Regions from separate parts of the Citrobacter sp. GW821-FHT02E08 genome, predicted to be linked through region 2. Evidence: predicted binding sites of a transcription regulator. Region 2 holds the regulator's gene; each other region holds the start of a gene.
What was found. Region 2 encodes PurR, which represses purine synthesis genes. Its sites were predicted from a motif close to CANGCAAACGTTTGCNTG; they were not measured.
Positions count from the first base shown of each region.

Region 1: AC07UY_RS01810 (nucleobase:cation symporter-2 family protein) is a predicted target of PurR. The motif match lies at 1,207-1,224, and genes of this name have one in related genera.
Region 3: purL (phosphoribosylformylglycinamidine synthase) is a predicted target of PurR. The motif match lies at 1,763-1,780, and genes of this name have one in related genera.
Region 4: pyrD (quinone-dependent dihydroorotate dehydrogenase) is a predicted target of PurR. The motif match lies at 1,387-1,404, and genes of this name have one in related genera.

Region 1 covers NZ_JBWKVL010000001.1:365,761-368,847, forward strand. The annotation lists gene AC07UY_RS01810 (nucleobase:cation symporter-2 family protein) at 1-1,176, opposite strand, end outside; gene ygfT (formate-dependent uric acid utilization protein YgfT) at 1,632-3,087, shown strand, end outside.
Region 2 covers NZ_JBWKVL010000004.1:85,097-88,183, reverse strand. The annotation lists gene punR (DNA-binding transcriptional activator PunR) at 29-961, shown strand; gene purR (HTH-type transcriptional repressor PurR) at 958-1,983, opposite strand; gene cydH (cytochrome bd-I accessory subunit CydH) at 2,280-2,369, shown strand; gene AC07UY_RS06935 (MFS transporter) at 2,536-3,087, shown strand, end outside.
Region 3 covers NZ_JBWKVL010000007.1:28,098-31,184, reverse strand. The annotation lists gene purL (phosphoribosylformylglycinamidine synthase) at 1-1,688, opposite strand, end outside; gene mltF (membrane-bound lytic murein transglycosylase MltF) at 1,945-3,087, shown strand, end outside.
Region 4 covers NZ_JBWKVL010000006.1:31,501-34,587, reverse strand. The annotation lists gene AC07UY_RS10125 (sulfonate ABC transporter substrate-binding protein) at 1-677, opposite strand, end outside; gene ssuE (NADPH-dependent FMN reductase) at 670-1,245, opposite strand; gene pyrD (quinone-dependent dihydroorotate dehydrogenase) at 1,500-2,510, shown strand; gene zapC (cell division protein ZapC) at 2,677-3,087, shown strand, end outside.

The sequences.
Region 1 (3,087 bases), on a different contig from region 2:
GTTGTAACGATTGGTGGTGTAGTTACAGCGTGACAGAATGCGAATCCCGGTTGCCAGCACCATGCCAAACATCACCAGACCCGCGCCGCCGAGGACAAATTGCGGAATTGAGGCGACCAGTACTGCCATTTTAGGCACCATGCCAAACAGAATTAAAATGATACCGGAAGCAATGCAAACCCAACGGCTGTGCACGCGCGTCACGCTGACCAGACCGACGTTCTGCGAAAATGAGGTATGAGGGAAGCTGTTAAAAAGCCCGCCAATCATTGTTCCTACGCCGTCCACACGTAACCCGCGAATAATGTCTTGTGAGGAGAGTTTACGACCCACAATCTCCCCGAGTGCCAGGAACATCCCCATCGATTCAATAAAAACAATGATCAGTACTGCCGTCATCGTCAGAATTGAGACGGGATCAAAAACCGGTGTGCCAAAAGCCAGCGGTGTAACTATAGCGAACCATGAGGCATCGTGCAGGCCTGACAGATTAACTTCATTCATCATCCACGATAACGCAAAGCCAAATACAATGCCGAGTAAAACGGCAACGTTGGACATAAAACCTTTGGCATAACGTGTAATGAGTAAAATAAAAATTAATACGGCAAAAGAAATGCCTAAATATATCGGGTTGCCATATTCAGGATTTCCTTTCCCTCCCGCCGCCCAGTCGATGCCGACCTGAATAATACTCAGTCCAATAGAGGTAATCACCACGCCGGTGACCAGGGGGGGGAATAATGGCATTAAACGCCCGATAAGTGGTGCTAATAGCGTTGTGATAAAACCCGCCGCAATTGTCGCGCCAAAAATACCCAGCAAACCGATATCCGGATTCATACCGATAGCAATCATTGGTGTAACGGCGGCAAACGTAACCGACATAATCACCGGCAGGCGAATTCCCATAAAGCGACCGATGCCGATACATTGCAGAAGCGTTACGACACCACAACAAAAAAGATCGGAGCTAATGAGCAGAGCAATTTCCGCTTTGCTGAGCCCGAGTCTGTCGCCAATCATCAACGGTACCGCGACCGCGCCAGCGTACATGACAAGGACATGCTGGAGACCGAGTATGAAAAGCTTTCCTGGAGATAGTATGCGGTCAACCTCATCGCCAGGGCGGTTTTGACCCGAGGATGAGGGCAATTGAGAATCTATGGCGCTCATGCGTTTTTCTCCTTTAACTCGCCTGAGTAAAAAGCAACCGTTTACGTTTGCTAAAACAGTAAAAGGACATGCTCGTGGGATGCCAGTTTTAGTCTGTGCGGAAAGGTATAGGGTGGAAATGCGGAAGAAATCACACAATGACTAATTTGGGGAACATCTGGTAAAGAGATACGACCTGGATTTGATCTTTTGTTTTCTCATATTGATAAGTATTTAATCATTATGGAATGGAGTGATTCATTTTTTATTACCCTGTAAGCATATATTTCCAGACCTATCTCTATGAACTTTTAAGAATCAGCAATGAGGTTAATTAAAGAAGGCTTCACAGGCAGCCATTTTTTAGTTTGATGTAAGTCGCAAAATATCAAATAACTTTCCCTGCTTGCAAAGATATGCCCATTTATTGCATCGCGGTATCTGAAAAAATAACCAATCAGATGAAAAGGACGCAAATGAACACATTTATTGTTGCCGATGCGATGGAATGTATAGGCTGCCATGCTTGCGAAATCGCCTGCGTTTTGGCTCATCATCAGGAAAACTGGCCACAAAATCGGTGTGACTTTTTACCCCGAATCCATCTTGTGGGGAAAGGAGAGATCACCCGCACTGTTACATGTCATCACTGTATTAACGCCCCCTGTGTTGCATCCTGCCCGGTGGATGCGCTCACCTTTCACGCTGATAGTGTACAACTGGACGAGCGGCGCTGCATCGGTTGTAAAAGCTGCGCAATCGCTTGCCCCTTTGGGGTTATCGAGATGGTCGATGCTGTTGCGCAGAAATGTGACCTTTGCCATCAACGTGTTTCGGGTGGACAAGCCTGCGTTGAGGCATGCCCCACAAAGGCGCTGCGCTTGATGGATGACAAGGGATTGCTGCAATTGCAAAAGGTTCGACAGCGCAGGAGTGCAGAAGGTGATGTAGCGGGAGGCAGCAGGCTTTCCCGTCGTGAAATGTTACTTTCCGCTGAGCCACGTAAGGGGGCGGAGAAACGTTCCGCTGCGGAGCGGAAAACACATTTTGGCGAAATTTATTACGGTCTGGATCAGCAGCAGAGCGTTTATGAAAGCGGGCGCTGTGTCTATTGTGCTGAAAAAGCGAATTGTAACTGGCACTGCCCCCTGCATAACGCGATTCCCGGTTATGTGCGTCTTGTGCGTGAGGGACGCATCATCGAGGCGGCGGAACTCTGCCACCAGACCAGTTCTCTGCCGGAGATCTGTGGTCGGGTTTGCCCGCAGGATCGTCTCTGCGAAGGCGCCTGCACGTTGAAGGATCTCTCTGGCGCAGTCTCAATAGGCAACCTTGAGCGATACATTACTGACACCGCACTGGCAATGGGCTGGCGTCCCGATCTTAGCCGCGTCGCTTCTCGCCCGCAGCGTGTGGCGGTGATTGGCGCAGGACCCGCAGGTCTCGGCTGTGCAGACGTATTGACGCGTGCGGGCGTGCAGGTCGATGTTTATGATCGCCATCCGGAAATTGGCGGCATGCTCACCTTTGGTATCCCACCTTTTAAGCTGGAAAAAAGCGTTCTGAGCCAGCGGCGGGAGATCTTTAGTGCGATGGGGATCGATTTTCACCTGAATTACGAAATTGGTCGTGACATTCCCTTCCATTTTCTCACCGAAAAGTACGATGCCGTTTTTATCGGGGTGGGAGCTTACGGACTCATGCAGGCCAATTTGGCGCAGGAAGATGCCCCGGGCGTGATCCAGGCGCTGCCCTTCCTGACCGCGCATACCCGACAGCTTATGGGATTGCCCGAGGTTGCGGAGTATCCGCTTACCCCTGTCGACGGGAAACGGGTTGTGGTGCTGGGAGGCGGCGACACCACCATGGATTGCCTGCGTACCTCTATACGGCTGAACGCTGCCAGCGTGACCTGCGCCTACCGTCGGGATG
Region 2 (3,087 bases):
CTGAATTCAAATTTTTTGTAGGCAGAATATGTGGTCAGAATATTCCCTTGAAGTTGTTGATGCTGTCGCGCGCAATGGTAGCTTCAGTTCCGCCGCCCAGGAACTGCATCGCGTGCCCTCGGCCGTCAGCTACACCGTACGTCAACTGGAAGAGTGGCTGGCGGTTCCCCTGTTTGAACGACGCCACCGGGATGTGGAATTGACGCCCGCCGGCGCCTGGTTTTTAAAAGAAGGCCGCTCTGTTATCAAAAAAATGCAGATCACCCGCCAGCAGTGCCAACAGATTGCGAATGGCTGGCGAGGGCAACTGCCTATCGCGGTAGATAATATTGTGCGACCAGAACGCACCCGGCAGATGATTGTCGACTTCTATCGCCACTTTGATGACGTCGAGCTGATCGTTTCTCAGGAGGTGTTTAACGGCGTCTGGGATGCGCTTTCCGACGGACGCGTGGAACTGGCCATTGGGGCGACGCAGGCGATCCCCGTCGGCGGGCGCTATACCTTTCGCGATATGGGAATGTTGAGCTGGAGCTGCGTGGTGGCAAGTCATCATCCCCTGGCGGCGATGCCCGGACCCTTGAGTGATGATACGTTGCGCAACTGGCCGTCGCTGGTCCGTGAAGACACGTCACGGACACTGCCTAAACGTATCACCTGGCTGCTGGACAACCAAAAGCGCGTGATCGTACCGGATTGGGAATCGTCAGCAACCTGTCTTTCCGCCGGGTTATGTGTCGGGATGGTGCCTACGCATTTTGCAAAACCGTGGGTCGACAGTGGCAAATGGGTCGCGTTGACCCTGGAGAATCCATTCCCGGATGCAGCATGCTGCCTGACCTGGCAGCAAAATGACACGTCGCCCGCATTAGCCTGGCTGCTGGAGTATTTAGGCGACAGTGAAACGCTGAATAAAGAGTGGTTGCGAGAACCTGAAGAGGTTCCCGCCGGGGAAGCTTAACGACGATAGTCGCGGAACGGACCATCCGCAACCGAACGACGTTCGATCAGTCGCGGGTGGACTTCAATAGACTGCGACTCTTCACGCTTGTTGACGATACGGTCTAACAACATATTAAAGGCCGTTTCACCCAGTGAGTCTTTCGGTTGGTGAATAGTGGTCAGTGCGGGTGTGAAATAGCGCGCGTTACGCACATTGTCATAACCGATCACCGAAATATCCTGCGGTACGCGCAAACCCATTTCGTCAGCAGCGCAGAGCGCCCCCATTGCCATGATGTCGCCACCGCAGAATACCGCAGTAGGGCGATGGGTCTGAGAGAGGATTTGCTGCATTGCACGATAACCAGACTCAGGTTCAAAATCGCCCTGTACAATCCAGTTTTCCGGGACTTTTATCAGCGCTTCGTCCATCGCCTTCATAAAGCCCGCCAGGCGGCCAGCCCCCGTGTTACGCTCCATCGGGCCAGGAATGACGCCTATCTCACGATGACCGCGTTCCACCAGATAACGACCGGCCATATAACCGCCTTCGAACGCGTTATCAATGACCGTATCGGTAAAGTCAGCCTTCGCTTCGCCCCAATCCATAACCACCATTGGAATATGGCGATACTCTTCAAGCATGGAGAGCAGAGACTCTGGATATTCCGAACACATAACCAGCAGACCATCCACACGCTTTTGCGCCATCATGGAAAGGTAGGCCCGTTGTTTTTCAAGATTATTCCAGGCATTGCCAAGGATCAGGGTGTAGCCTTTCTGGAAGCAGTTTTTCTCAACGGCTTCAATAATTTCAGCGAAATAGGCGGCTTCACTGCTGGTTGCCAGCAGACCGATAGATTTGGTGTGATTCACCTTCAGGCTGCGGGCGACGGCACTCGGGGAGTAGTGCAATTCTTTGATTGCTGCCCAGACAGCATTGCGAGTCTCTTCTGCGACAAAACGCGTTTTGTTAATTACATGTGATACGGTTGTAGTGGAAACGTTTGCTCGCTTCGCTACATCTTTAATTGTTGCCATTACATTTCACTCCAGACCATATCCAAACTCCTGAAAATACTGTAGGTAAACGTTTGCCTTTACACACCCTTATCGCAACATCAGGGTTGCGGCACGCCGGGAAAACGACACGAAACGTCAGGAGGGGGTCAATGGCCGGTACGCTAATCAAGTAAGCGTGGAATTTTGTCTGATCTTGACGAAAAGGGGAAGAGTTAAAAGTGGTTATCAATATAAATCCTGGGAGATTTTTACATCCAAGTGTGTAAAAATGCGCAATATCACTTTTTGTGTGGGAATAAAAAGGAGCAAATTTGATGAGCACCGATCTGAAGTTTTCGTTAGTAACCACTATTATTGTTCTGGGCCTGATCGTAGCGGGTGGTCTGACCGCCGCACTGCACTGATTTACCGTGAGGGAGCATGCTCTCCCTCATCTCGTTACCCCTTCATTGTTACTAAATCAGCAAAAGTCTTTTGCCATTCTGTTAACTTTATTATTTTTGTGATTGATGTCATGCTTTTGGCTCTTATCGGGTGTCGCTTCGCGGCACGCTGCAGCGGAGTCAACGTATGAAAATCAATTACCCCTTACTGGCGCTTGCGATTGGCGCATTTGGTATTGGGACCACGGAATTCTCTCCGATGGGGCTGTTGCCCGTCATTGCGCATGGCGTGAATGTCTCCATTCCCGCCGCCGGAATGCTCATCAGCGCCTATGCGGTGGGTGTGATGGTGGGCGCGCCGTTGATGACCCTGTTGCTATCGCACCGTGCTCGTCGTAATGCGCTGATTTTTTTGATGGCCATTTTTACGCTGGGCAACGTCCTGTCGGCCATTGCGCCGGATTACACCACCTTGATGCTATCGCGCATTTTGACCAGTCTTAATCACGGCGCGTTTTTCGGATTGGGTTCGGTCGTGGCGGCCAGGGTAGTGCCGAAGCATAAACAGGCCAGCGCCGTGGCGACGATGTTTATGGGACTGACCATTGCAAACATCGGCGGCGTGCCTGCGGCCACATGGCTTGGGGAAACCATTGGCTGGCGGATGTCCTTTTTAGCGACCGCTGGACTTGGGGTGATCGCGATGCTCAGTTTATTCTTCTCTCTGCCGAAAGGTGGC
Region 3 (3,087 bases), on a different contig from region 2:
AACAGCGGCAACTGGTCAGCGGCAACCGCCAGAACATAACGTTCCTGCGATTCGTTACACCAGATTTCCAGCGGGCTCATACCCGGCTCGTCGCTGAGGATGTCACGCAGTTCAAATTTGCCGCCGCGCCCGCCGTCGCTCACCAGTTCCGGCATCGCGTTAGAGAGACCGCCCGCGCCCACGTCGTGGATAAACAGGATTGGGTTAGCATCGCCCAACTGCCAGCAACGGTCGATAACCTCCTGGCAGCGACGTTCCATTTCCGGGTTGTCGCGCTGTACGGAGGCGAAATCCAGATCGGCATCGGACTGGCCGGACGCCATAGAAGACGCCGCGCCGCCACCAAGACCGATGTTCATCGCCGGGCCGCCGAGCACGATCAGCTTCGCGCCAACGACGATCTCGCCTTTCTGTACGTGATCGGCGCGGATGTTGCCGATCCCGCCCGCCAGCATGATCGGTTTGTGATAGCCGCGTAGCTCTTCGCCGTTGTGGCTATTCACTTTCTCTTCATACGTACGGAAGTAACCGTTCAGCGCCGGACGACCAAATTCGTTGTTAAATGCGGCGCCGCCCAGCGGGCCTTCGGTCATGATGTCCAGCGCGGTAACAATGCGCTCCGGCTTACCGAAATCTTCTTCCCACGGCTGTTCAAAGCCCGGAATACGCAGGTTAGAAACAGAGAAACCAACCAGACCGGCTTTCGGCTTCGCGCCACGCCCAGTCGCGCCTTCGTCACGAATCTCGCCACCGGAACCGGTCGCAGCACCTGGCCAAGGCGAAATTGCGGTCGGGTGGTTATGGGTTTCTACTTTCATCAGGATGTGTGTAGGTTCCTGATGGAAGTCGTAACGACCCGTTTCATGGTCGGCAAAGTAGCGCCCCACTTCAGAACCTTCCATTACCGCCGCGTTATCTTTATAGGCAGAAAGCACGTGGTCCGGCGTGGTCTCGAAGGTGTTTTTAATCATTTTGAACAGCGATTTCGGCTGTTGTTTGCCATCAATGACCCAGTCGGCGTTGAAAATCTTGTGACGGCAGTGTTCGGAGTTCGCCTGGGCGAACATATAAAGCTCAATGTCGTTTGGATTGCGGCCCAGGTTGCTGAAGGCAGTATGCAGATAATCAATTTCGTCATCCGCCAGCGCCAGGCCCAGACGCAGGTTTGCGTTAATCAGTGCCTGACGACCTTCGCCCAGCACATCAACGCTGGCAACCGGTGCCGGTTGGTGGTGAACAAACAGTTTTTCTGCGTCGTTCAACGAGGAGAAAATCGTCTCCATCATGCGGTCGTGCAGTTCAGCAGCAACGCTTTGCCACTGCTCAGCGGTGAGTGGCTCAGCGTCAACGTACCAGGCAATGCCACGTTCCAGACGGCTCACCTGTTGCAGGCCGCAGTTGTGTGCAATATCCGTTGCTTTGGAAGACCAGGGAGAGATGGTGCCAGGACGAGGGGTAACCAACAGCAGTTTTCCCTCCGGGGTATGGCTGCGTAAGCTCGGGCCATACTTCAGCAAACGGGCAAGCTGCGCGTGTTCATCATCGTTCAGCGGCGCATTCAGGCAGGCAAAATGGACATACTCAGCGTAAATATTGTTGACCTGGAGGTTGGCAGCCTGAAAACGCGCCAGCAGTTTGTTAATACGGAATGCAGACAGTGCAGGCGAACCACGCAGAATTTCCATCATAAGTCTCTCGTCTTCTAAGCTTTCGGTGTGCCCAAGTGGGGAAACGGGCGCCATTATAAAGAATCTGGCGCGCTGACGAAACCGTTTGCGTCGAAATAAAATCACCGCCGTTTCTTATCATCCGATGCGCCACTGATTCCGAATTAGTTGCCAACTGGCGTATTGTTGCGCAAAATGCCGCACATCAATGACTCACACTGGCTTTAATCACTACATTTTCAGGCTGAGAAACCGCACGATCCAGAGAATTAACTAATTGAAAAAATTAAAGATTAATTATCTGTTCATCGGCATACTGACGCTGCTGTTGGCAGCGGCCCTCTGGCCATCAATCCCCTGGTTCGGTAAAGCCGATAATCGTATCGCCGCCATTCAGGCGCGGGGAGAGCTGCGCGTCAGTACCATTGACTCACCGCTAACCTACTCAACCCTCAATGGAAAAAAGTACGGTCTGGATTATGAGCTGGCGCAGCTGTTCGCCAACTACTTAGGCGTAAAGCTGAAGGTCACCGTACGTCAGAACATCAGCCAGTTGTTTGACGATCTGGACAATGGCAAGGCCGACCTGCTGGCCGCAGGTCTGGTCTATAACAGCGAACGCGTGAAAAACTACCAATCGGGTCCAACGTACTATTCTGTTTCTCAGCAAGTGGTCTATCGGGTCGGACAATATCGCCCGCGAACGCTTGCCACCGTGAATGAAAACCAACTCACCATTGCGCCAAGTCATGTGGTCCTGAATGACCTACGCACCCTGAAAGAGACAAAGTTCCCCGAACTCAGCTGGAAAGTCGATGACAAAAAGGGCACGACGGAACTGATGGAAGCGGTGATCAGCGGCGAACTGGAGTACACCATCGCAGACTCGGTGGCCATCAGCTTGTTCCAGCGCGTACACCCTGAGCTGGCCGTTGCGCTGGATGTCACCGATGAGCAGCCGGTCACCTGGTTCAGCCAACTGGATGATGACAACACGCTCTCGGCAGCCCTGCTCGATTTTTTTAACACCATTAATGAAGACGGTTCTCTGGCGCGACTGGAAGAAAAATATTTGGGTCACGGCGGCGACTTTGATTACGTTGATACCCGCACCTTCTTACGCGCTGTAGATAACGTGCTGCCAGAGCTGAAACCGCTATTTCAGAAGTATGCGCAGGAGATTGACTGGCGTTTACTGGCGGCTATCGCGTATCAGGAATCGCACTGGGATGCGCAGGCCACCTCGCCAACCGGCGTCCGCGGCATGATGATGCTCACCAGAAATACCGCTCAGAGTCTGGGGTTGACTGACAGGACCGACGCCGAACAGAGCATCAGCGGCGGCGCGCGTTATCTACAGGACATGATGAGCAAAGTCCCTGATACCGTTCCCGAAGAAGAGCGTATCTGGTTTGCGCTC
Region 4 (3,087 bases), on a different contig from region 2:
TTTTCAGCATACGGGCGCGCCGCCAGATAGAACGAACCGGTTTGTTTTAAGTCAGAGCCGTCCTTCAGTACGCGCACGCCGCCTTGCAGAAGTGCTGCTGAATAGTAGGGATCCCAGATAGCCCAGGCATCGACGTTACCCTGCTGGAAGGCCGCACGGGCGTCCGCCGGGGTCAGAAAAGTCGGTTGAATATCGGTAAATTTTAACCCGGCCTGCTGCAAAGCCCGGAGCAGCAGGTTATGTGAACTGGAACCTTTCTGGAAAGCGACCTTGCGCCCTTTTAAATCCGCCACGCTTTTAATGGGACTATTTTCAGGTACCAGAATCACTTCTGCCTTCGGTTTAGGCGGTTCGACGCCGACATACACCAGGTCCGCCCCGGCGGCCTGCGCGAAGATCGGTGGTATGTCGCCAGTGCTGCCCAGATCGATACTGCCGACATTCAGCGCTTCAAGCATCTGCGGCCCCGCCGGGAATTCTACCCAGGAGATTTTCGTTTGCGGATAGCGCGTTTCCAGAAGTTGGTGGCTTTTTGCCAGCACCATACTGATGCTGCCTTTCTGATAACCGATACGCAGCGTCTCGGGCGTGGAGGTCGCTGCGTGAGACAGGGCTGAAAGTGACAGTAAACCGGTCAGCGCCAGCCAGGGTGAATGACGTTTGAAGAGATTAAGCATGGGCGATCCCCTGTGATGGGTGAAAATCAGGAACCTGTACATCCCGACGATGCAGCGCCTGCCAGAACGTCTCGAGAGCGTTGTCCAGGCGCAGTTGTAGGTTCGGGGTGAAGTGCGGTTTATGCTGATAATCAATAACCTGAGAGTCATCAGCAAACACGCCATGCAGAATTTCCTGCGCTTTAAGCGCGCTTAATACCGGCTTGAGCGCATAGTCAACGGCCAGTAAATGCGCGACGGTGCCGCCGGTGGCGAGAGGCAACACCACCTTCCCGTCGAGCGCCCGCTCAGGCAGCAGGTCAAGCAACGTTTTTAACGCCCCGGAATAGGCCGCTTTATAAACGGGCGTGGCGACAATCAGCCCATCGGCCTCTTTTAACTGGGCGACCAGGGTTTTCAGCGCGGGGCTGTCGAATCGCGCATATAAAAGATCTTCAGGCGCAAAGTTGTGGAGGTACCAGTGGCAGACCTCGACATCCAGAACACTGAGTTTTTCACGGGCATATTCCAGTAACGCACTGGAACGAGAGGGAAAACGCGGACTTCCCGCCAGAGTGATGATGCGCATATTCTCAATCTCTCCTTATAACCAATTAGTTGCTTTTTACTAACGTTGATAACAATTTGTGCAGTCTGACAGAGAGATTTTGTGAATCGAAATGATTTATCCGGCAGAGAAAATCTGAAAAACGCATAATTGAGTGGGGAGGAAGAAAACGATTGCGTGGACATCGTCATTTATTGCCGCAGGTCAATTCCCTTTTGGTTCAACATCGCACATAATACGCCCCCGGTTTGCACACCGGGAATCCAGGAGAGTTCATGTACTACCCCTTCGTTCGTAAAGCCCTTTTTCAGCTCGATCCAGAGCGCGCTCATGAATTAACATTTCAACAATTACGCCGTGTCACAGGTACACCGCTGGAAGCGCTTGTGCGCCAGAAAGTGCCAGCAAAGCCTGTTACCTGTATGGGGCTGACTTTTAAGAACCCGCTTGGTCTGGCCGCAGGTCTGGATAAAGATGGGGAGTGCATTGATGCGCTGGGCGCAATGGGGTTTGGCTCGATAGAGATAGGCACCGTGACGCCACGCCCTCAGCCTGGCAACGATAAACCCCGCCTTTTCCGCCTGGTCGATGCGGAAGGGTTGATCAACAGAATGGGCTTCAATAACCACGGTGTCGATAACCTGGTGGAGAACGTTAAAAAATCGCATTTTGACGGCATCCTGGGGATTAATATCGGTAAAAATAAAGATACGCCGGTAGAGCAAGGCAAAGATGACTATCTGATTTGTATGGAAAAAGTCTATGCTTATGCAGGTTATATCGCGATCAATATCTCTTCACCAAATACGCCAGGATTACGCACGCTGCAATACGGCGATGCGCTGGACGATTTATTGACGGCAATTAAAAATAAACAAAACGATCTGCAGGCGATCCATCAAAAATATGTGCCGGTGGCGGTAAAGATCGCGCCGGATCTTTCCGAAGAAGAACTGATCCAGGTTGCTGACAGTTTAGTCCGTCATAATATTGATGGTGTTATTGCCACCAATACAACGTTGGATCGTTCTTTGGTTCAGGGAATGAAAAACTGTGACCAAATGGGTGGTTTGAGTGGACGACCGCTGCAATTAAAAAGTACAGAAATTATTCGACGTCTGTCGCAGGAATTAAACGGGCAGTTACCGATTATTGGTGTCGGTGGTATTGACTCGGTGATAGCGGCGCGTGAAAAAATGGCGGCTGGCGCCTCACTGGTGCAAATTTATTCCGGCTTTATTTTTAAAGGTCCGCCGCTGATTAAAGAAATCGTTACCCATCTCTAACCTTTTCCCTTAATCGGACAACCAGGGCTTTATTTCCAGCCCTGGTTGTTTTATATTCCTTCACTGTTGCTTATTTATACATTTTAGTCTTTTCTTATTAAGGCAATTAACGAAGCGGCAATCAGGACAATGTTGCAACAGGATGTTAAGCCCAGGAGATAAACGAATGCGAATTAAACCTGACGATAACTGGCGCTGGTATTATGATGAAGAGCATGATCGAATGATGCTCGATCTGGCCAATGGCATGTTATTTCGCTCGCGTTTTGCTCGCAAAATGCTCACTCCTGATGCTTTTTCACCCGCCGGTTTTTGCGTAGAAGATGCCGCGCTTTATTTTTCCTTTGAAGAAAAATGCCGCGACCTTGAATTATCGAAAGAACAGAAAGCGGAACTGGTGCTTAATGCGCTGGTGGCTATTCGCTACCTCAAACCCCAGATGCCAAAAAGCTGGCACTTTGTTGCGCATGCAGAAGACTGGTCGCCCGTCTCCGGCGATGCGGCCTGCGTGTACTTGAGCGACACCGAAGAGCAGGTCAATTTACTGGTGGTGGAACCGGGTGAAAATGCGGCGCTT